3 regions of the Paenibacillus sp. Z3-2 genome follow, and region 3 is predicted to be linked to each of the others. Evidence: a T-box and tRNA genes for the amino acid it is inferred to sense, from the RefSeq annotation. Region 3 holds a T-box; the other regions hold tRNA genes.
The links. The T-box of region 3 lies ahead of tyrS (tyrosine--tRNA ligase). A T-box ahead of a tRNA ligase gene usually reads a tRNA of that ligase, here a tRNA-Tyr.
Positions count from the first base shown of each region.

Region 1: it encodes a tRNA-Tyr, which carries the amino acid that the T-box ahead of tyrS (tyrosine--tRNA ligase) is inferred to sense. The anticodon was not compared.
Region 2: it encodes a tRNA-Tyr, which carries the amino acid that the T-box ahead of tyrS (tyrosine--tRNA ligase) is inferred to sense. The anticodon was not compared.

Region 1 is NZ_CP096397.1:5,496,001-5,503,323, reverse strand. Features, by position in the region: rRNA gene M1D71_RS24720 (23S ribosomal RNA) at 1-2,278, shown strand, start outside; tRNA gene M1D71_RS24715 (tRNA-Asn) at 2,345-2,420, shown strand; tRNA gene M1D71_RS24710 (tRNA-Ser) at 2,424-2,515, shown strand; tRNA gene M1D71_RS24705 (tRNA-Glu) at 2,525-2,596, shown strand; tRNA gene M1D71_RS24700 (tRNA-Val) at 2,664-2,739, shown strand; tRNA gene M1D71_RS24695 (tRNA-Met) at 2,761-2,834, shown strand; tRNA gene M1D71_RS24690 (tRNA-Asp) at 2,862-2,939, shown strand; tRNA gene M1D71_RS24685 (tRNA-Phe) at 3,035-3,110, shown strand; tRNA gene M1D71_RS24680 (tRNA-Thr) at 3,131-3,206, shown strand; tRNA gene M1D71_RS24675 (tRNA-Tyr) at 3,216-3,301, shown strand; tRNA gene M1D71_RS24670 (tRNA-Trp) at 3,307-3,380, shown strand; tRNA gene M1D71_RS24665 (tRNA-His) at 3,411-3,483, shown strand; tRNA gene M1D71_RS24660 (tRNA-Gln) at 3,506-3,580, shown strand; tRNA gene M1D71_RS24655 (tRNA-Gly) at 3,585-3,659, shown strand; tRNA gene M1D71_RS24650 (tRNA-Cys) at 3,666-3,739, shown strand; tRNA gene M1D71_RS24645 (tRNA-Leu) at 3,746-3,824, shown strand; gene M1D71_RS24640 (class I SAM-dependent methyltransferase) at 3,993-4,928, shown strand; tRNA gene M1D71_RS24635 (tRNA-Asn) at 5,225-5,300, shown strand; gene M1D71_RS24630 (helix-turn-helix domain-containing protein) at 5,357-7,323, opposite strand, start outside.
Region 2 is NZ_CP096397.1:298,171-305,493, forward strand. Features, by position in the region: rRNA gene M1D71_RS01360 (23S ribosomal RNA) at 1-2,085, shown strand, start outside; rRNA gene rrf (5S ribosomal RNA) at 2,168-2,284, shown strand; tRNA gene M1D71_RS01370 (tRNA-Ile) at 2,324-2,397, shown strand; tRNA gene M1D71_RS01375 (tRNA-Ala) at 2,432-2,507, shown strand; tRNA gene M1D71_RS01380 (tRNA-Asn) at 2,509-2,584, shown strand; tRNA gene M1D71_RS01385 (tRNA-Glu) at 2,589-2,660, shown strand; tRNA gene M1D71_RS01390 (tRNA-Val) at 2,667-2,742, shown strand; tRNA gene M1D71_RS01395 (tRNA-Met) at 2,762-2,835, shown strand; tRNA gene M1D71_RS01400 (tRNA-Asp) at 2,863-2,940, shown strand; tRNA gene M1D71_RS01405 (tRNA-Phe) at 2,957-3,032, shown strand; tRNA gene M1D71_RS01410 (tRNA-Thr) at 3,052-3,127, shown strand; tRNA gene M1D71_RS01415 (tRNA-Tyr) at 3,137-3,222, shown strand; tRNA gene M1D71_RS01420 (tRNA-Lys) at 3,232-3,307, shown strand; tRNA gene M1D71_RS01425 (tRNA-Leu) at 3,314-3,394, shown strand; tRNA gene M1D71_RS01430 (tRNA-Gly) at 3,405-3,479, shown strand; tRNA gene M1D71_RS01435 (tRNA-Arg) at 3,486-3,562, shown strand; tRNA gene M1D71_RS01440 (tRNA-Leu) at 3,580-3,658, shown strand; tRNA gene M1D71_RS01445 (tRNA-Pro) at 3,666-3,739, shown strand; tRNA gene M1D71_RS01450 (tRNA-Gly) at 3,750-3,820, shown strand; gene iolD (3D-(3,5/4)-trihydroxycyclohexane-1,2-dione acylhydrolase (decyclizing)) at 4,112-5,977, shown strand; gene iolE (myo-inosose-2 dehydratase) at 6,127-7,029, shown strand; gene iolC (5-dehydro-2-deoxygluconokinase) at 7,271-7,323, shown strand, end outside.
Region 3 is NZ_CP096397.1:3,800,968-3,808,290, forward strand. Features, by position in the region: gene M1D71_RS17015 (PadR family transcriptional regulator) at 1-467, shown strand, start outside; gene M1D71_RS17020 (hypothetical protein) at 567-1,070, shown strand; gene M1D71_RS17025 (YxcD family protein) at 1,076-1,354, shown strand; gene tyrS (tyrosine--tRNA ligase) at 1,473-2,741, opposite strand; T-box leader at 2,859-3,086, opposite strand; gene M1D71_RS17035 (protein adenylyltransferase SelO) at 3,625-5,094, opposite strand; gene M1D71_RS17040 (nucleobase:cation symporter-2 family protein) at 5,387-6,703, opposite strand; gene M1D71_RS17045 (hypothetical protein) at 7,017-7,323, shown strand, end outside.

The DNA.
Region 1 (7,323 bases), 1.7 Mb from region 3:
GTTAAGGTAAAGAGCCGGAGCCGCAGCGAAAGCGAGTCTGAATAGGGCGACATAGTACGTGGACGTAGACCCGAAACCGGGTGATCTACCCCTGTCCAGGGTGAAGGTGCGGTAACACGCACTGGAGGCCCGAACCCACGCATGTTGAAAAATGCGGGGATGAGGTGGGGGTAGCGGAGAAATTCCAATCGAACTCGGAGATAGCTGGTTCTCCCCGAAATAGCTTTAGGGCTAGCCTCGGAAAACAGAGTCGTGGAGGTAGAGCACTGATTGGGTGCGGGGCCCGCAAGGGTTACCAAGCTCAGTCAAACTCCGAATGCCATAGACTTACTTCCGGGAGTCAGACAGTGAGTGCTAAGATCCATTGTCAAAAGGGAAACAGCCCAGACCATCAGCTAAGGTCCCCAAGTGTGTGTTAAGTGGGAAAGGATGTGGAGTTGCACAGACAACCAGGATGTTGGCTTAGAAGCAGCCATCATTTAAAGAGTGCGTAATAGCTCACTGGTCGAGTGACTCTGCGCCGAAAATGTAACGGGGCTAAACACACCACCGAAGCTATGGCTTGATGCTTTGCATCAGGGGTAGGGGAGCGTTGTATAAGGGTTGAAGGTGTACCGTAAGGAGCGCTGGACATTATACAAGTGAGAATGCCGGTATGAGTAACGAAAAGATCAGTGAGAATCTGATCCGCCGAAAGCCTAAGGGTTCCTGAGGAAGGCTCGTCCGCTCAGGGTAAGTCGGGACCTAAGGCGAGGCCGAAAGGCGTAGTCGAAGGACAACAGGTCGAAATTCCTGTACCACCGTAAGCCGTTATGAGCAATGGGGGGACGCAGTAGGGTAGTGACGCGGACTGATGGATGTCCGTCTAAGCAGTAAGGCTGATGTGTAGGCAAATCCGCACATTGTAAGGCTGAGCTGTGATGGGGAGTGAAAATTACAGTAGCGAAGGTCATGATCTCACACTGCCAAGAAAAGCCTCTAGCCAGGTGATGGTGCCCGTACCGCAAACCGACACAGGTAGGCGAGAAGAGTATTCTAAGGCGCGCGGAAGAACTCTCGTTAAGGAACTCGGCAAAATGACCCCGTAACTTCGGGAGAAGGGGTGCCCCGGTAGTGTGAATAGCACGAGGGGGCCGCAGTGAAAAGGCCCAAGCGACTGTTTAGCAAAAACACAGGTCTGTGCGAAGCCGTAAGGCGAAGTATACGGGCTGACGCCTGCCCGGTGCTGGAAGGTTAAGGGGAGTGGTTAGGGAGTAATCCCGAAGCTGTGAACCGAAGCCCCAGTAAACGGCGGCCGTAACTATAACGGTCCTAAGGTAGCGAAATTCCTTGTCAGGTAAATTCTGACCCGCACGAATGGCGTAACGACTTGGGCGCTGTCTCAACGAGAGATCCGGTGAAATTTTAATACCTGTGAAGATGCAGGTTACCCGCGACAAGACGGAAAGACCCCATGGAGCTTTACTGCAGCTTGATATTGAATTTGGGTACGATCTGTACAGGATAGGTGGGAGCCTTTGAAGTGTGAGCGCCAGCTTGCATGGAGGCAACGTTGGGATACCACCCTGATCGTATCTAGGTTCTAACCTGGTACCGTAATCCGGTGCGGGGACAGTGTCAGGTGGGCAGTTTGACTGGGGCGGTCGCCTCCTAAAGAGTAACGGAGGCGCCCAAAGGTTCCCTCAGAATGGTTGGAAATCATTCGAAGAGTGCAAAGGCATAAGGGAGCTTGACTGCGAGACCTACAAGTCGAGCAGGGACGAAAGTCGGGCTTAGTGATCCGGTGGTACCGCATGGAAGGGCCATCGCTCAACGGATAAAAGCTACCCTGGGGATAACAGGCTTATCTCCCCCAAGAGTCCACATCGACGGGGAGGTTTGGCACCTCGATGTCGGCTCATCGCATCCTGGGGCTGAAGTAGGTCCCAAGGGTTGGGCTGTTCGCCCATTAAAGCGGTACGCGAGCTGGGTTCAGAACGTCGTGAGACAGTTCGGTCCCTATCTGTCGTGGGCGTAGGAAATTTGAGAGGAGCTGTCCTTAGTACGAGAGGACCGGGATGGACGTACCGCTGGTGTACCAGTTGTTCCGCCAGGAGCACCGCTGGGTAGCTATGTACGGAAGGGATAAACGCTGAAAGCATCTAAGCGTGAAGCCCCCCTCAAGATGAGATTTCCCAGTATGTAAGACCCCTTGAAGACGACGAGGTAGATAGGCTGGGGGTGGAAGTGCAGCAATGCATGGAGCTGACCAGTACTAATCGGTCGAGGGCTTATCCAATTGCAAGTGATAATTCGCATGTTTCGTTTCGAATCTAGTTTTCAGAGAACGATCTCTGAAGCATATTCCCTGATAGCTCAGTTGGTAGAGCACTCGACTGTTAATCGAGTTGTCACAGGTTCGAGCCCTGTTCGGGGAGCCATATGGAGAGGTGTCCGAGCTGGCCGAAGGAGCACGATTGGAAATCGTGTAGGCGTCACAAGCGTCTCGAGGGTTCGAATCCCTCTCTCTCCGCCATAATATTAAGGCCCGTTGGTCAAGGGGTTAAGACACCTCCCTTTCACGGAGGTAACAGGGGTTCGAATCCCCTACGGGTCATATTAACTTCAAAAATAGAAGTTGATTTTTACAATAAGATTATGGTAAGATCATAAATGTGTTGTTCGGAGGCTTAGCTCAGCTGGGAGAGCATCTGCCTTACAAGCAGAGGGTCGGGGGTTCGATCCCCTCAGCCTCCACCATATAACTTATTTTTATAACGACGCGGGGTGGAGCAGCCCGGTAGCTCGTCGGGCTCATAACCCGAAGGCCGCAGGTTCAAATCCTGCCCCCGCAATTATACTTTCCTTTGAGAAAGTGATCTGGAACCGTGGTGTAGTTGGCCTAACATGCCTGCCTGTCACGCAGGAGATCGCGGGTTCGAATCCCGTCGGTTCCGCCATTTAATCTTTACATGAGGCAAACTGTTCACTACATCTGCTGTATGGCACTGATGCCCTATATAAAGTGTTAGGAAATGAGATTAGACTTTATTATGGCTCGGTAGCTCAGTCGGTAGAGCAGAGGACTGAAAATCCTCGTGTCGGCGGTTCGATTCCGTCCCGAGCCACCATTTATAAAACAATTTAATATGCCGGTGTAGCTCAACTGGTAGAGCAACTGACTTGTAATCAGTAGGTTGGGGGTTCAAGTCCTCTCGCCGGCACCATGTAATCCTGGAGGATTAGCGAAGTGGCCAAACGCATCAGACTGTAAATCTGCTCCCGTACGGGTTCGGTGGTTCGAATCCATCATCCTCCACCAGTTTTAGGGGCATAGTTTAAAGGTAGAACAACGGTCTCCAAAACCGTTGGTGTGGGTTCAATTCCTGCTGCCCCTGCCAATTAACTTTTTAGAAAATTAACTTTTTGTGGCGATCGTGGCGAAGTGGTTAACGCACCGGTTTGTGGATCCGGCATTCGGGGGTTCAATTCCCCTCGATCGCCCCTTTGTTTTTTCATTTTTTATTGGGGATTAGCCAAGCGGTAAGGCAACGGACTTTGACTCCGTCATGCATAGGTTCAAATCCTATATCCCCAGCCATTATGCGGACGTGGCTCAGCGGTAGAGCATCGCCTTGCCAAGGCGAGGGTCGCGGGTTCGATTCCCGTCGTCCGCTCCAAAATATGGCGCCATAGCCAAGTGGTAAGGCACAGCTCTGCAAAAGCTTTATCCCCAGTTCGAATCTGGGTGGCGCCTCCAGTATATGCCGGCGTGGCGGAATGGCAGACGCGCTCGACTCAAAATCGAGTGGGAAACCGTGGAGGTTCGAGTCCTCTCGCCGGTATATTGAATAGCCCTGCAAATTGCTTATGCAATCTGCGGGGCTATTTTTATTTTATATGAAGTGATTGTTTTATAGTAAGGAAAGTTGGACGTTAATAAAGATTGACGTATGATTATATTCAGTATATTGTAGATAAGTGAAGTCTTTAATATGAAGGAGTGAAATAAAGTGACTACTAAAAAAATTATACCGGACACTGACCTGTTATTTAACCTTTTTGTATGGGAAGAGGCTTGGAAGAATCGTCCGAGAAGTTCAAAATATAAGAAGAAAAGTGCACCATTTAATACAGAAGAAGCGTTTGAGCGGTGGGCCAGAGATTATCATGCACAATCATTTACGGTAGAAGGAATACAGCGGTCTGAGCGCATTATGGGCTGGATTGAAAACCAGGGAGTAGAGTTCGCGGGCTTGTCCATTCTAGACATTGGAGCGGCCTCAGGCATATTTACCATTCCTTTTGCTGAAAGGGGAGCAAGTGTAACCGCTGTTGAGCCTTCTGAGTTGCTTGTCTCGCTCATGAAAGAAACAATACCCTCAGAGCTGGAATCTAATATTGAAATCGTGAAAGAGCGATTTGAGGAAATCTCCATTCAGGATAAAGGCTGGGAGAAGAAATATGATTTTGTATTTGCTTCCATGTGTCCGGCTATGTCGGATTGGGAAACGATTGAGATGGCGATTAACTGTGCTCGTAAGTATGTGTATATAAGCACTATAGCGGGACAGAAGGAACACACACTAATGGATGAACTTAAGGATGTACTTGGGATCAGTTCTTCATACAAGGCTGGTGATATGGGATATATCCAACAGTTGCTGTATTTGAAGGGTTATTCATACACGATGATCATTACAAGAGAAGTTAACTCATTTGAAGTACCGGTGGAAGAGATTATTGAGAAGCTGCCAGAATGGCTTAATACGTATGAGTTACCAACAGATGAGGATTCCCTCAGACTGGCTGAGAAGTACATCCGCGATACATATAAGGATAGTACGGTGACCTTCTCACGTGGAGCAAGGTTTGGTAAAATTCTGATCCAACTTGAACAAACCAATATGAAAACAGTCCGTACCAAGGATAAACGACAAATCGTATAAGCTTGGTATGTGTTATGAGGAACAGGAATCGAGACGCACAACGTATATTCTAACGTCTAGGATGACGCTAGGAAGCATCAGATCGCTGCGCAAAAAGGGAACGTATGAAACATATGAAGTTAAGATATAGAAGCGAAGTTGTAAGTGAAGGGAGCAGGGATATGTGCTCCCTCTTTTTTTTGAAGCCAATAATTAATCGACCGCTTTGAACCAGGCCCTCGTTTATTTGGAGATGTTCGAGACAACGAAAAAACAAAACACATATCTAGTTTTCAGAGAATGATCTCTAAAGGATATCCCTGATAGCTGAGTTGGTAGAGCACTCGACTATTAATCGAGTTGTCGCAGGTTCGATCCCTGTTCGGGGAGCCATATGCAGAGGTGTCCGAGCTGGCCGAAGGAGCACGATTTTAAATCGTGCTCCTTTTCTAATTGTTGTTCGACACTTCTGCTTTTTGTTTCCGCTCCCGATACTGACCGGGAGTGATTCCTTCCCATTTACGAAATGATCGGATAAAGTTTTGCGGATTGTTGTAACGAAGCCGTGCTGCGATATCTTTAACCGTTAGATCACTTTCGTCCAGCCATTTTTTAGCGATGTTAAATCGGTACTTGGTCAGGTATTCACTAAATGCACAGCCGGTCTCTTTGCGAAAAACGCTACTTAAGTAGTTGGCATTATAGTGAAGCTTCACAGCACATTCCTCAAGCGTCAGATCCTTATCGTAATCTTGATGAATCAGAGCAATCATCTTCTCTGATATATGCTGGTACTGGGCATACTGTCTCCCTTTAAAAACCTGGATGATGGGCAAGATGACTTGATGGTTAAACCACTCCTCAACTTCAGCGCCGTACTGCAAACCATGAAGTTCATGAAACATCGATCCATTGCCTTGAGAGATCTGTCCGAGTCGTATACCGGATTCCTGAGTCATTTGCAAAATATGCGTCAGCAGCCTCGTAAAGGCCACCTGATATTCCTCTGGCGTACACTCCATACCAAAGATTACTTCCAGGACCTGATGCAGAAGAGCAGAGGCATGAACTTCATCCGCACTTTGAATAGCTTGGATCAACGAGTATTCCAATGATTCCGGGTAGGTCATGGACCAAGCTGGCGCATAATGATCTATGTTCTCATATTGAAAGATAATACCTGTCCCCAGCTTCATTCGATGCTTCAAAGCCTCCATAGCTTCTGTGTAAGCCTGAGGGATGTGGTATAGGGAGCTATGCGGCTGGCTGAAGCCTATACTGACCTGAAGAGCCAGAATCCCATCAATCTGTTGTTGTAACTGGTCTGTTAATACATATAGCTGCTGTGAAAAAGCAAATTGATCCTGTTCAACGGTGCCAATCACCGTGACAACCGTATGTTCCAGCACGATAGGAAGCAGTTGTTGGTTATGCACAACCGTTTCCTCCAATATATTTTGAACAGCGAATAACAGGAGGTCACGATCATTGGCATTGTATTTTCTGTGATTAACGAGATCGGCCTGTAGTGCAATAACAGCAATTTGTTGCCATTCCCGAACCTGACGTGTGTAGCCATATTCATTCAGGGTGTCATATAGAGTGTGAACAGGGCTCTTGCCCTGGAAGAGATTCATCATAAAATGAGTGCGAATCTGCAACAGATGCATATTTAGTGTGTTCTCCAGTTGGGAGCGAGATGCAGATAATTGTGAGACACCTGCTCGAATCTGTTCGAACTCATCAGACAGCTCTGGTGATTGCTGAGTCATAGTGCCGCCATCTTTGGACAGGTGGTTGTCACCAAGTTGGGTTAAAAGTTTACGAATTGGAATATGCATTCGTTTGGAGCCGAGCCATGCGAGCAATAATGAAAGCAAAAGCAAGAAGATACTGATATACAAGGTGTGTAATCCGATATCGATATATTCCTGTGTCAGAATGTTGGTGGGTGAGATTAGAACATAAGTCCATCCTTTTAAGGTAGAAGGGCTGTACGTCAGAGAATAGTGTGTATCGGCGATCTTGACTTCTCGTTCTTCAAAGCCTGTTGAAAATGTGATGGGAGATAGTCTAATTATGCTGGCTTCCGTCTCACGATCTTGTAATCCAACTGCAGACAGCGGTTGTCCAATATATACGGGATCGGGATGTACCATGATACGTTGTTCCCGATTTAAAATGATCAGTCCTGAGGCAGCATTGCCCATGGAGGCTTCACCTAGCGTATTTTGTAAAGAGCATGCAGGAATTCCGGCAATTAAGGCTACATCGGAAGACGCATTCAGATTCGGAATAGATCTCGCAAGGGCAATATGATAGATACAGCCTGTACCGGGCGAACGCTCATCATTACTGAACACCGATGAAGGGGAGAGCTGCCATCCGGAGGTTAGCGTATCCGATATCAAATCCT
Region 2 (7,323 bases), 3.1 Mb from region 3:
CTCGGAGATAGCTGGTTCTCCCCGAAATAGCTTTAGGGCTAGCCTCGGAAAACAGAGTCGTGGAGGTAGAGCACTGATTGGGTGCGGGGCCCGCAAGGGTTACCAAGCTCAGTCAAACTCCGAATGCCATAGACTTACTTCCGGGAGTCAGACAGTGAGTGCTAAGATCCATTGTCAAAAGGGAAACAGCCCAGACCATCAGCTAAGGTCCCCAAGTGTGTGTTAAGTGGGAAAGGATGTGGAGTTGCACAGACAACCAGGATGTTGGCTTAGAAGCAGCCATCATTTAAAGAGTGCGTAATAGCTCACTGGTCGAGTGACTCTGCGCCGAAAATGTAACGGGGCTAAACACACCACCGAAGCTATGGCTTGATACGATGTATCAGGGGTAGGGGAGCGTTGTATAAGGGTTGAAGGTGTACCGTAAGGAGCGCTGGACATTATACAAGTGAGAATGCCGGTATGAGTAACGAAAAGATCAGTGAGAATCTGATCCGCCGAAAGCCTAAGGGTTCCTGAGGAAGGCTCGTCCGCTCAGGGTAAGTCGGGACCTAAGGCGAGGCCGAAAGGCGTAGTCGAAGGACAACAGGTCGAAATTCCTGTACCACCGTAAGCCGTTATGAGCAATGGGGGGACGCAGTAGGGTAGTGACGCGGACTGATGGATGTCCGTCTAAGCAGTAAGGCTGATGTGTAGGCAAATCCGCACATCGTAAGGCTGAGCTGTGATGGGGAGTGAAAATTACAGTAGCGAAGGTCATGATCTCACACTGCCAAGAAAAGCCTCTAGCCAGGTGATGGTGCCCGTACCGCAAACCGACACAGGTAGGCGAGAAGAGTATTCTAAGGCGCGCGGAAGAACTCTCGTTAAGGAACTCGGCAAAATGACCCCGTAACTTCGGGAGAAGGGGTGCCCCGGTAGTGTGAATAGCACGAGGGGGCCGCAGTGAAAAGGCCCAAGCGACTGTTTAGCAAAAACACAGGTCTGTGCGAAGCCGTAAGGCGAAGTATACGGGCTGACGCCTGCCCGGTGCTGGAAGGTTAAGGGGAGTGGTTAGGGAGTAATCCCGAAGCTGTGAACCGAAGCCCCAGTAAACGGCGGCCGTAACTATAACGGTCCTAAGGTAGCGAAATTCCTTGTCAGGTAAATTCTGACCCGCACGAATGGCGTAACGACTTGGGCGCTGTCTCAACGAGAGATCCGGTGAAATTTTAATACCTGTGAAGATGCAGGTTACCCGCGACAAGACGGAAAGACCCCATGGAGCTTTACTGCAGCTTGATATTGAATTTGGGTACGATCTGTACAGGATAGGTGGGAGCCTTTGAAGCGTGAGCGCCAGCTTGCGTGGAGGCAACGTTGGGATACCACCCTGATCGTATCTAGGTTCTAACCTGGTACCGTAATCCGGTGCGGGGACAGTGTCAGGTGGGCAGTTTGACTGGGGCGGTCGCCTCCTAAAGAGTAACGGAGGCGCCCAAAGGTTCCCTCAGAATGGTTGGAAATCATTCGAAGAGTGCAAAGGCATAAGGGAGCTTGACTGCGAGACCTACAAGTCGAGCAGGGACGAAAGTCGGGCTTAGTGATCCGGTGGTACCGCATGGAAGGGCCATCGCTCAACGGATAAAAGCTACCCTGGGGATAACAGGCTTATCTCCCCCAAGAGTCCACATCGACGGGGAGGTTTGGCACCTCGATGTCGGCTCATCGCATCCTGGGGCTGAAGTAGGTCCCAAGGGTTGGGCTGTTCGCCCATTAAAGCGGTACGCGAGCTGGGTTCAGAACGTCGTGAGACAGTTCGGTCCCTATCTGTCGTGGGCGTAGGAAATTTGAGAGGAGCTGTCCTTAGTACGAGAGGACCGGGATGGACGTACCGCTGGTGTACCAGTTGTTCCGCCAGGAGCACCGCTGGGTAGCTATGTACGGAAGGGATAAACGCTGAAAGCATCTAAGCGTGAAGCCCCCCTCAAGATGAGATTTCCCAGTATGTAAGACCCCTTGAAGACGACGAGGTAGATAGGCTGGGGGTGGAAGTGCAGCAATGCATGGAGCTGACCAGTACTAATCGGTCGAGGGCTTATCCAATTTGCAAGTTTGAATTCGCATGTTTCGTTTCGAATCTAGTTTTCAGAGAACAACAACTCTGAAATGTAAGCTAAGCTATACGTTTGGTGGCGATGGCGGAGGGGTTCCACACGTACCCATCCCGAACACGACCGTTAAGCCCTCTAGCGCCGATGGTACTTGGACCGCAGGGTCCTGGGAGAGTAGGACGCCGCCAAGCGAAACCCCTTTGGGGGTATTTTTTTTCGAAATTTGATAAGGGCCCTTAGCTCAGTTGGTTAGAGCGCACCTCTGATAAGGGTGAGGCCGGTGGTTCGAGTCCACCAGGGCCCATAGTAATACCACAACAAGAAATACAACAGTGTATGGGGCCATAGCTCAGCTGGGAGAGCGCCTGCCTTGCAAGCAGGAGGTCAGCGGTTCGATCCCGCTTGGCTCCACCATTCCCTGATAGCTCAGTTGGTAGAGCACTCGACTGTTAATCGAGTTGTCACAGGTTCGAGCCCTGTTCGGGGAGCCAGTAAGGCCCGTTGGTCAAGGGGTTAAGACACCTCCCTTTCACGGAGGTAACAGGGGTTCGAATCCCCTACGGGTCATAATATGGAGGCTTAGCTCAGCTGGGAGAGCATCTGCCTTACAAGCAGAGGGTCGGGGGTTCGATCCCCTCAGCCTCCACCATATATAACTTTTATAACGACGCGGGGTGGAGCAGCCCGGTAGCTCGTCGGGCTCATAACCCGAAGGCCGCAGGTTCAAATCCTGCCCCCGCAATTATACTTTCCTTTGGGAAAGTGATCTGGAACCGTGGTGTAGTTGGCCTAACATGCCTGCCTGTCACGCAGGAGATCGCGGGTTCGAATCCCGTCGGTTCCGCCATTTTTTAATATAGTAAGGCTCGGTAGCTCAGTCGGTAGAGCAGAGGACTGAAAATCCTCGTGTCGGCGGTTCGATTCCGTCCCGAGCCACCATATATAACACCTGTTATACGCCGGTGTAGCTCAACTGGTAGAGCAACTGACTTGTAATCAGTAGGTTGGGGGTTCAAGTCCTCTCGCCGGCACCATGTAATCCTGGAGGATTAGCGAAGCGGCCAAACGCATCAGACTGTAAATCTGCTCCCGTACGGGTTCGGTGGTTCGAATCCATCATCCTCCACCAGTTTTCTATGAGTCATTAGCTCAGTTGGTAGAGCACCTGACTTTTAATCAGGGTGTCGAAGGTTCGAGCCCTTCATGACTCACCATCATATGCGCGTGTGGCGGAATTGGCAGACGCACTAGACTTAGGATCTAGCGTCTTTGACGTGGGGGTTCAAGTCCCTCCACGCGCATTCTTTATTTGCGGAAGTGGCTCAGCGGTAGAGCATCGCCTTGCCAAGGCGAGGGTCGCGGGTTCGATTCCCGTCTTCCGCTCCAATATTTGCGCCCTTAGCTCAGCTGGATAGAGCGTTTGACTACGAATCAAAAGGCCGGGAGTTCGAATCTCTCAGGGCGCGCCATTATAACTTCATATTTTGCCGGCGTGGCGGAATGGCAGACGCGCTCGACTCAAAATCGAGTGGGAAACCGTGGAGGTTCGAGTCCTCTCGCCGGTATATATAACGGGATGTAGCTCAGCTTGGTAGAGCACCTGGTTTGGGACCAGGGGGTCGCATGTTCAAATCGTGTCATCCCGATTGTTGTTATGCGGGTGTAGTTCAATGGTAGAACTTTAGCCTTCCAAGCTAATAGCGTGGGTTCGATTCCCATCACCCGCTTATATATCGTAAAAGAAAGAGATGGTACTCACCGTCTCTTTCTTTTTTTGCATTCATAGGTATATTGGCGATTATTGTGGAGAGCTCTCAAATGAAGCAGGTCTAACAGATCTTACAACAATAAATTACCGTTGTTTTATCGCAATTTATAAAACGCTTACAAAAATAGCTTGCGTAAATCATCAGCCTGTAATACCATATCAATTAAGCGCTTAACCTTTAGGGGTAAGGCGCTTAAACTTAACGTAGATTAAGCGCTTAACCCGTAAAGGAAAGGAAGGCGATCAATTCATGACAACCATTCGATTAACGATGGCTCAGGCACTGCTTCGATACCTGGATCAGCAATATATCTCGGTTGACGGTGTGGAAACCAAGTTTGTGAAAGGGATCATCGGCATCTTTGGACATGGCAACGTAACTGGCATTGGAGAAGCGTTGGAGCGCAGTTCGGGAAGCCTGACGTATATGCAAGGGAAGAACGAACAAGGTATGGTGCATACGGCAGCGGCCTACGCCAAACAGAAGAACCGCAGACAAATCTATGCATGTACAACATCCATTGGTCCGGGTGCTTTAAATATGATTACAGCAGCGGCTACCGCAACGGTGAACCGGATTCCGGTTTTATTGCTTCCTGGAGATAACTTTGCTACACGGGAACCAGACCCGGTACTTCAGCAGTTGGAAGTGAGTAGTGATTATACAATCTCAGCCACTGATCCATTCAAAGCCGTCAGTAAATACTGGGATCGCATAGTTCGTCCTGAACAGTTGATGATTGCTGCTGCACAGGCCATGCGTGTGCTTACCGACCCGGCAGAGACGGGAGCTGTTACGCTCGCACTGCCGCAGGATGTGCAGGCAGAGGCGTACGATTATCCTGAATCGTTCTTCGCCCGCAAAGTACACTATCTGGACCGTCGCCCCCCGGTACAGGCAGCCATTGAACGGGCAACGCAGCAGATTGCCCGAGGCAGAAAGCCGCTGCTCGTTGCAGGCGGCGGTGTGTTGTACTCTGAGGCATCCGCCCAGCTCGTCGAGTTCGCCGAGGCATTTGGTATTCCGATCGCCGAGACGCAGGCGGGCAAGAGCGCAGTCTCTTGGGACCACCCACTGAATGTGGGAGCCATCGGGGTTACTGGCTCTCTGGCAGCCAATAGGCTGGCGAGAGAAGCGGATGTGGTGATCGGCGTCGGTACGCGGTTCTCGGATTTTACGACGGCGTCCCGCTCTGCTTTTCAACATCCGGAAGCGTCATTCATTAACATCAACCTGAACGGCATGGATGCTGCCAAGCTTGGTGGGGAAGCCATTTTGGCGGATGCACGAGAAGGATTGCAGGCTTTGCAAAAGGAATTGCAGCAAAGACAATACCGCAGTGCCTATGGCTCATCCGAAGTCGCTGATCTCCGCGCTGAGTGGAATGCAGAAGTGGATAGGCTGTATGGAGCAGAACATGAAGCAGGGCTGGCACAGACTACAGCAGTCGGCGTAGTTAACCGGACGATTGATCCATCTTCCGTCATCGTGTGTGCGGCAGGTAGTCTGCCAGGTGATCTGCATCGTCTGTGGCGTGCGTCTGAACCAAAAACATATCATATGGAGTATGGGTTCTCCTGCATGGGGTACGAGGTAAGCGGAGCGTTCGGAGCAGCACTTGCCGAGCCAGATCGTGAAGTGTACGCCATGGTAGGGGATGGCAGTTATCTGATGCTGCATTCGGAGTTTGTGACCAGTTTGCAGGAACAGAAGAAGATGACCGTTCTATTATTCAACAACAATGGATTCCAGTGTATTCATAATTTGCAGCGGGAACATGGTAGTGACGGGTTCGGCAATGAGTTCCGTTATCGGGAGTCAGAAAGTGGACGATTGACCGGGGACTACATGCCAATGGACTTTGCAGCTCACGCCCGAAGCATGGGAGCCAAATCCTATAGAGCGGAGACGGCAGAACAGCTGGAACAAGCAATCCGAGATGCGAAGAACGAAACGGTGAGTACGTTGATTGAGATTCCGGTCGTGCCTGGAACCAATGCAGGTGGTTATGAGTCATGGTGGAATGTAGGTGTGCCAGAAGTATCTGCCGAGGAAAAGGTAGTTCATGCGCATCACACCATGCAAGCAAACCGTGCCAAAGCAAGACCTTTTTAATCTGATTTAATAGAGTATTCCTTCTAAAATGTAGCCTTATCTGAACTCCCCCACAGTATGAGATCAGTGGACGTATTTATCGAATTGAAACTATGAGTACTACATTCCGATTGAACTACAATGTTGAACGACAAAGGAGACGTGGAGCAATGAGCAAGCTGCCATTCCAGCTTGGGATTCATCCGATCAATTGGGTCGGGGAAGATGTGAAGGAGCATGGCGATGCCACAACGTGTGCACAGATTCTGGATGACATTCAGCGTCTTGGGCTGACAGGTACAGAGATGGGACGTAAGTATCCAACCGATCCCGCTATACTGCGTGAAGAACTGAGCAAGAGGAATATCAATCTAGTCTCCCAGTGGAAATCGGTACTGTTCTCTGATCCGGCGTATCGTCAGTCGGAGTTGGACGGTTATCGCAGACATGCGGAATTCCTGCAATCCATGGGCAGTAAGGTGATCAGTACGGCGGAGGTAGGTGGGTCACTTCATTTTGATCCAAGACGGACACCGAATGAAAAAGAAGTGCTCAGACTCAGGGAATCCGAATGGCATATCCTCGCTGAAGGGTTAAATGAAGCAGGAGCCATTGCCCGGGAACACGGGTTGAAGCTCACATACCATCATCATGGAGGCACGGTGGTAGAACAACCGGATGAGATCGATCGACTGATGGAGCTGACAGATCCTTCTCTCGTGTATCTGCTCTATGACACAGGTCATGCCTACTATGGTGGAGCTGATCCGCTTGAACTGCTGCGTAAACATTATGACCGGATCGCTTATATCCATCTGAAGGATATCCGCCCCCATGTGCTGGATGAAGCACGTGCGGAGCAGTCTGATTTTGTCGGCTGTATTCGTAGAGGGGTGTTCACCGTACCAGGGGATGGATGCATTGATTTTGCTCCCATTCTTCAGGAACTGATTACACGAGGGTACGATGGCTGGGCGATGCTTGAAGGAGAACAGGACCCTGCAATTCATAACCCGTATGAGTATGCGAAGCGATCTTTGAACTATATGAAGGCGTTATACCAGCAGAGCTGATACCAGGCATAGCGATGGGGAGAGGAATATACCCATGAAGTGAAGGAACCGTGGAGGTTCGAGTCCTCTCGCGGGATAGAAATGAAGAAGGCCAGCAAGAGTATTACGTTACGATTGGAAAATAAATACTGACCTACTCTAACCGTTTACGAGTCCTCACGATGGAATGAGTAACTGGTCTAGATATCCATACAAACCACAAACCATGTTAAATCTCAACACAGAAAGGGGCTCACATGCAATGACCTATGTATCCTTTCCAGAATCAAGGAAGAAGGATTTCACCGCGATTGG
Region 3 (7,323 bases):
ACAGCCAGATCTACCCACTCCTGTCCAAGATGGAAAACGATGAGTTATTGGCCTCCCGCTGGGTACAACAGTCTGACAAACCGGACAAGAAAATGTACGCAGTTACGGAAAAAGGCATTGAAAAGCTCTTGGAATGGATGATTACTCCTGTTACCGCACCGGTTACACGCGATGAGTTTAATTTGCGTATCTTGTGTGTTGGCATTGCGGAAGACGGAAGCATGAGACGCATTCTTAACGAGCGTAAAAGCTGGTTTATGGAACGCATACGTTATTTCGAGGAACTGAAGTCACGTATACCTCTGGATAATCTTCGTGTAGGCAACCGAGACTTTGGAAGCTACATCCTGGTACAAAAAGGGTTAATGAATGCACAAACAGGCCTGGAATGGTGTAACTGGGTTACTCAATTGCTTGATGGCCAAGCTGCAATTCAAGACCCAAGCCCAAGCGTTTCAGAAATTTAATCAAAATTTGAAACGTTCCTGCAAGTTGACCGTATTACATGAGTAAGGCCCATTTTTGGGCGTGTCAAACAAATTAATCGGGGGGTTACGATCTTTACAATGAAGAAAAAATTTGGAGTTAAACATCTAATGATGGTATTTATGGCCTTTACATTATTGTTCGCAACAGTGGGAGTAACGAATCCGGATTCTGCGGATGCAAGACGTGGTGGCGGATTCAAATCCGGCACGAAAAGTTATACCAACACACCTAAGAAATCCGACTCCAACAGCAACGTGAATCAATCCAATTCCGGCAATAACTCCGGTACTGGCGCAGCTGCAACTCGTGGTGGTGGATTCTTCGGCGGTGGCGGCGGCTTCATGAAAGGCATGATGCTTGGTGGTCTTGCTGGTATGATGTTCGGCGGACTGTTCGGTGGCATGGGCGCCCTGGGTAACATCCTTGGATTGCTCGTGAACGTTGCAGCAATTATGTTGATTGTTATGCTGGCTATGGCACTCTTCAGAGCCATCTCCAATCGTCGCAAACCTGCAGCGGATGGCCGTCATGACCGTCGCAATGATCGTGATGATGACCGTAACAGAAACGGACGGTACTAATCTCTATGGTTCTGAGCATGGATGAAATTGTGAATGCAATCTGTATTCATATGGCAGAACGTAAGGGTGTACGTCCAACCGATGTGAATGTGGAACTGAGCTGGGAAGAAGATACAGGTTATTCCGCTGAAGTTTGGATCCAAGGACGCAGTCAATATCTGGTCGAGTCCAACATGATTGAAGCGATTCTTCGCTACCTGCACAGTGAATACAACATCCGGGCGTACCGTGAGAACGTACGACTTGATCTGGATGAAGAGATTACAGCGATCGTAAATCAATAAGATAGGTCACTCACACTGGCCTGATATACGAAAGACCGCCTCCCCTCTGTCGCCTGACAGAGATGGAAGGCGGTCTTTTTGTTTGTTTCTGTAATTGTATAAGTGTACGTTTTAATTGTCAGACACTAGGATGAAGCTTAACCAGACTGTAGTTCTTTTTACCTTTACGGATAATGATGAATTTACCGCCAATGGCATGCTCTGCAGAAACTGTGAATTCTAGCTCAGTAATTTTCTCACCATTCATGGAAATCGCACCTTTAGTGACATCCTCACGTGCCTGACGTTTGGATGGCTCCAGCCCCAGATCCACGAGCCAGTCGACGATATTTTTCGCTTCGCCGTCTGTTTCAAACGTTGGCATTTCCTTGAAGCCCTGCTCGATTTCATCAGCTGTCAGGGAGCGGATATCTCCACTAAACAGCGCTGCTGTAATACGTTTAGCCTGTTCGAGCATTTCTTCGCCGTGAACGAATTTTGTCATTTCTTCCGCGAGTGCTTTCTGTGCTTCACGTTTGTGCGGCTCTGTCTCTACCTTTTCAGCCAAAGCTTCAATTTCTTCTTTGCTCAGGAAAGTAAAGTATTTCAAGTATTTAATGACATCACGATCATCTGTATTCGCCCAGAATTGGTAGAACTCAAATGGTGTCGTTTTGTTCGGGTCAAGCCAGATTGCGCCACCAGCTGTTTTACCGAATTTAGTTCCGTCAGATTTGAGCATGAGCGGAATGGTCAGACCGTACGCTTTTACTTCAGATCCTTCTTTTTTACGAATCAGATCGAGACCACTCGTGATATTTCCCCATTGATCCGAACCGCCGATTTGCAGTTGCACATCTTCGTTCTGGAACAGGTGCAGATAGTCGAGGGATTGAAGAATCTGGTAGGAAAACTCGGTGAATGAGATTCCGCCTTCCAGTCGGCTCGCAACTACATCCTTGGCCAGCATCGTATTGAGGTTGAAGTTTTTGCCGTAGTCGCGTAAAAATTCAATCACATTGATTTTGTGTGTCCAATCGTAGTTGTTCACCATACGAACCTGATTATCACCGTCTGTTACGAACAACTTTTTCATCTGCGCTGTCAGTGCATCCACATTCTCCTGCACTTGTTCCATCGTTTGCAAGGATCGCTCTGCCTGACGACCACTTGGATCACCAATCGTACCTGTAGCTCCACCAATCAGAATGACCGGACGGTGTCCTGCCAGTTGAAAACGTTTCAGCATCATGAAGGGAATGAGATGTCCGATATGCATACTATCCCCCGTAGGGTCAACTCCACAGTACAATGAGACTGATTTGGTTTCAGTCAGTTCACGCAATCCCTCTGCATCGGTCTGCTGGTTAATGGCGTCGCGCCACTCTAGTTCATCAATAATATTCATTCGTAAAAACCCCTTTTCGATCCTCTAGATTCAGTCATGATTTACGTTAAATTAAGAAACTACACGCTGGAACGGCTTTTTTGGACACAAAAAAATCGCCTCCTTGTCTTCACTAGACACAGGGACGATTATCATAACCGTGGTACCACCCAAATTGCATGGACAACACGTGACCTTAACACGCTATCCATACCACTTTCGGCAATATATCGTTTGCCCATCCGCTTGGCATTACCCAAGTACTCCAGAGTGTAATTCGCAGCCCTTGTATGTATCAGGTTCCATCAACCCCTGACTTTCTGTAACAGGGACAAAGCCGCTACTGCGCTCCATCAACGTGATTCATGTATTTAATTTATAGCAAGTATAGCCGAACGTTGGAGTCATTGCAAGGTCAAGTATGCAAACTTTAAATATAACAATGGACAAGCACATAAACTCAACTTATATGGTCATCATGTTCAACTTTCCGTGATAATAGTGATGTGCCTTCTCTGCAATCTGATCCTCATTGTTCCAACATTGCTGCTCCAGCATATCAAGTTGCTGCTCCTGCATAGAGCAGCAATTTCCTGTTCATTTGAAGTTAAGGCTTCCCATCCTTGTTCAGATTCATTCTTTTTTTGACAAATGATAACGCATAGCCATAACATACGTCATTAATATCTTGCTCACTCAACTCAATCACCTCTCTTTAGTAGGTTGCATCCGCTCAAGCTCCTGTCGTTTACTTCTCATATACCAGTACAGATAAGGATCACCGATCTGTTGGTTGAATGCACCTGCCTGTAAAAGTAAATCACTTTTTCTATAATTATTGTATGACATAATGGAAAAAATGAAAAAGCTGCCTAAGGCAGCCTCTTCATTACACACTGTTCAATCAGGTCCCACAAAAAGTCTGATACGAAGTATTGCACTGTGCAGGCAGTTCGGCATATTCAGCCTGTTCAGGTGAGTGCGCGAACGGATCGGAAAGAACAGCCAAAAGCTTCTCCATCACGCTAAGGTCTCCGTAATTCTCCGCTCGCTCAAGTGCTTCTTCGACCCGATGATTGCGAGGAATGACTGCCGGATTACTCGTTCTCATCAAATGCCGAGAAACTTCCTTCTCTCCATGCTGTCTGTCCAATCTTGCTTGCCACCGCTCATTCCATTCAGCAAATTCTGTCGTGCCAAACAAAGTTGTCCCTTCCAAGTTATCAAAGGTCAATGCCAAGAACGTATTCGTGTAATCTGCACTATGCTTCTCCATGAGTTCAAGAAGGTCTTTGATCAGGGCTTCATCTTCTGTCTCTTCATTCAACAAGCCCAGTTTGGCCCGCATTCCCTTAAGCCAATGATGATGGTACAATTCCGAAAATTGTGCGATCGCATCCTGAGCAAGTTGCACGGCCTGTTCTTCATCTTCATGCAATAGCGGCAGAAGTGTCTCGGCAAATCGAGCCAAATTCCATCCTGCAATATACGGCTGATTACCATACGCATACCGACCTTGCGTGTCAATGGAGCTAAATACGGTTGAAGGATTGTAAGCATCCATATAGGCGCATGGGCCATAATCAATGGTCTCACCGCTGATCGCCATGTTATCCGTGTTCATCACCCCATGAATGAAACCAACACGCTGCCACTGCGCAACGAGCGCGGCCTGACGCTTAATCACTTCCTGAAGGAGCAAAAGATAGCGATTCTCAGCTTGGGCGACATCAGGAAAATGTCGATCCAGTGTATAATCAGCCAACGCTTGGAGATCGTCGATAGACCCCCATCTGGCTGCGTACTGGAAAGTTGCTACCCGGATATGACTGGAAGCCACTCGGGTCAATATGGCCCCAGGCCGTTCTGTTTCGCGGATAATGTTTTCTCCAGTAGATACCACTGCCAGACTTCGGGTTGTTGGAATACCCAGTGCATACATCGCTTCACTAATGATATATTCTCGCAACATGGGACCAACAGCAGCACGTCCATCCCCTCCACGAGAGTAAGGTGTTCTTCCTGAACCTTTCAGCTGGATATCCACTCGCTCGCCTTGTGGCGTAATCTGTTCTCCCAGCAGCAAAGCCCGTCCATCACCAAGCATGTTAAAATTGCCGAATTGATGTCCTGCATAGGCCTGAGCTAAAGGCTCGGCTCCTTCCGGAATCAGGTTACCCGCGAAAATTTTCGCTCCTTCATCACTGTCAAGAGACTCCACATTCAGACCCAGACTGGATGCAAGCAGTCTATTGAAGATGATCAACTTCGGTGATTCAACAGGTACTGCGTCCTGACTTGTAAAAAAGGGTTGCGGTAACTGCGCATAACTATTGTCCAAATTCCATCCTTTGTTCAACGTCTCTTGTTGCATGGTGATCACAACTCCTTTTCTGTGCCCAAGGGATTTCCCCTGGTTTTATTTTAGCCTTTGTGAACCAATGCTCATTTATGTAGTCGCATGGAAATTCAATGTAGGGAACATATAAAATGTTCTTGATGAAACTTTAGCATATTTGTATTCCTTTTGCATTCCTCATAAATAGTAACACAAAAAATCCAAGAGGTTTCTTTGCCAAGTGGAGTCACTGCTCTTCATTCCACTTCCCAGAAAACCGTCTTGGATCTGTTTCGTTTACACGATGACATGTCTGTTATTCCAAGAATTACGTGTGTACTTCCTGAGCCTGTACAGGTTGTACTGGCAAACTCCTATTTTTGAAACCGAGGTTAAAGAAGACATTGAGCAGGATCGCTGACAGGCTTCCCGTGATAATACCATCGCTAACAATGATGCGAATACTTTGAGGAAGCTGGGCAAACAGATCGGGTACAGCAGTAACGCCGAGCCCAAGTGAAACGGAGCAAGCCACGATCAACAGATTGGATTGTTTGCCGAAGTCGACGTTTTGCAGCATTTTGATCCCGGATGACACGACCATTCCGAACAGTACGACAGTCGCACCACCTAATACAGCACTCGGAATAATGGTTGCAAAAGCTGCTACTTTGGGAATAAGTCCGAGAAAGATAAGGATGCCTCCAGCCGCAACAACCACATTGGTCGTTTTCACCTTGGAGAGCTGAACCAAACCGACATTCTGAGCGAATGTATTGTATGGAAAAGCATTGAATATGCCGCCCAGAACAAACGCAAGACCTTCTGCGCGATATCCCCGTGCCAGATCTTTTTCGTTGATCGGTTGATCACAGATTTTGCTCAAAGCCATAAATACACCTGTGGACTCGATGATAACCACCGTACCTACAATGATCATTGTAATAATGGGGCCGATTTCGAAGGTTGGCCATCCAAAGTAGAAGGGCTGGGGCAAATGGAACCAGGAGGCTTCCTGTACAGCGGCAAAATTCACCTTTCCCATGAAGGCTGCGACGAGGTTCCCCACGATAATACCAAGGAGAACAGCCAGGGATTTCACAAAACCGCGAGCATATCGATTCAGGATCAGAATGAAAAGTAATACGCCAAAGGAAAGTGCTAAATTGTCCAAACTTCCAAAATTCTCGCTGTTTGCTCCACCCGCCATGTTTTTAATGCCGGTTGGGATTAGTGCAAGACCGATGATGGTCACCACTGTACCTATAACGACTGGCGGAAACAATTTGACGATTTTGCTGAAAAATACGGCAAAGATGACGATAAATACTCCGGCTGCTATGATGGAGCCATAAATGGCTGGAATCCCGTATTGTGATCCTATGGCAATCATGGGTGTGACCGCTACAAAAGAACTTCCAAGCACCGCCGGCAAACCTATACCCAAGTACTTCCCTTTCCGAGCCTGAAGCCATGTGGCAATCCCGCACGTTAACAGGTCAATGGATACCAGATACGCCAACTGCTCTGCAGTCAGATTTAACGCTCTTCCCACAAGCAGTGGCACCAAAATTGCTCCCGCATACATCGCCAATACGTGCTGAATCCCCAGTGAAAAAATTCTCATCTTTTTAGTTTCTTTCATCCCACGTTGCCCCCCTGAAATTAGAATCAACCGAATCGCTGCAAAATCATGTTATGTTGATTCACATTATATAAACTATTCAGGGAAGTTCCATGATTCATAACATAGAATTGTTATACGATATAAAGAGTTCAACTTAAATTGGGCATGTTATACAAAAGAAAATCTATACCATTCGTATTGCGTCATAATAGTTAACACCTGTGATTGAGCAGCACCCCTATTTACATCCAGAAAAAGTACCTAGAGATGAACAACTTCCTCACGTTACTCTATTTCTGACCAATTGCGATAAGCATGCTTGTGAGCTAGAATGTTCAATAGCAAAGGGTTGGTGATTCGCATCGTACATATCAACAGAAACAACGAAAATTCCAAATATTTCATACTCGAACATTCATCTTTCAAACTCCGACAGATCCAACATATCAAAAACACTGCCACCGATTGGGAGCTAAAACTCCAGTTCATTGAATCCCACTTACTTGTTTTTGCAGCAAGCGGACGAGGATGGCTAACCATTGATGGACAGTACATCGAATGGCAAGAAGGTAGTGTGTACATCTGTAACCCTGGTCAACTGGTACAGGCAGCAGCAAAATCACTGGATGAACGCGGCC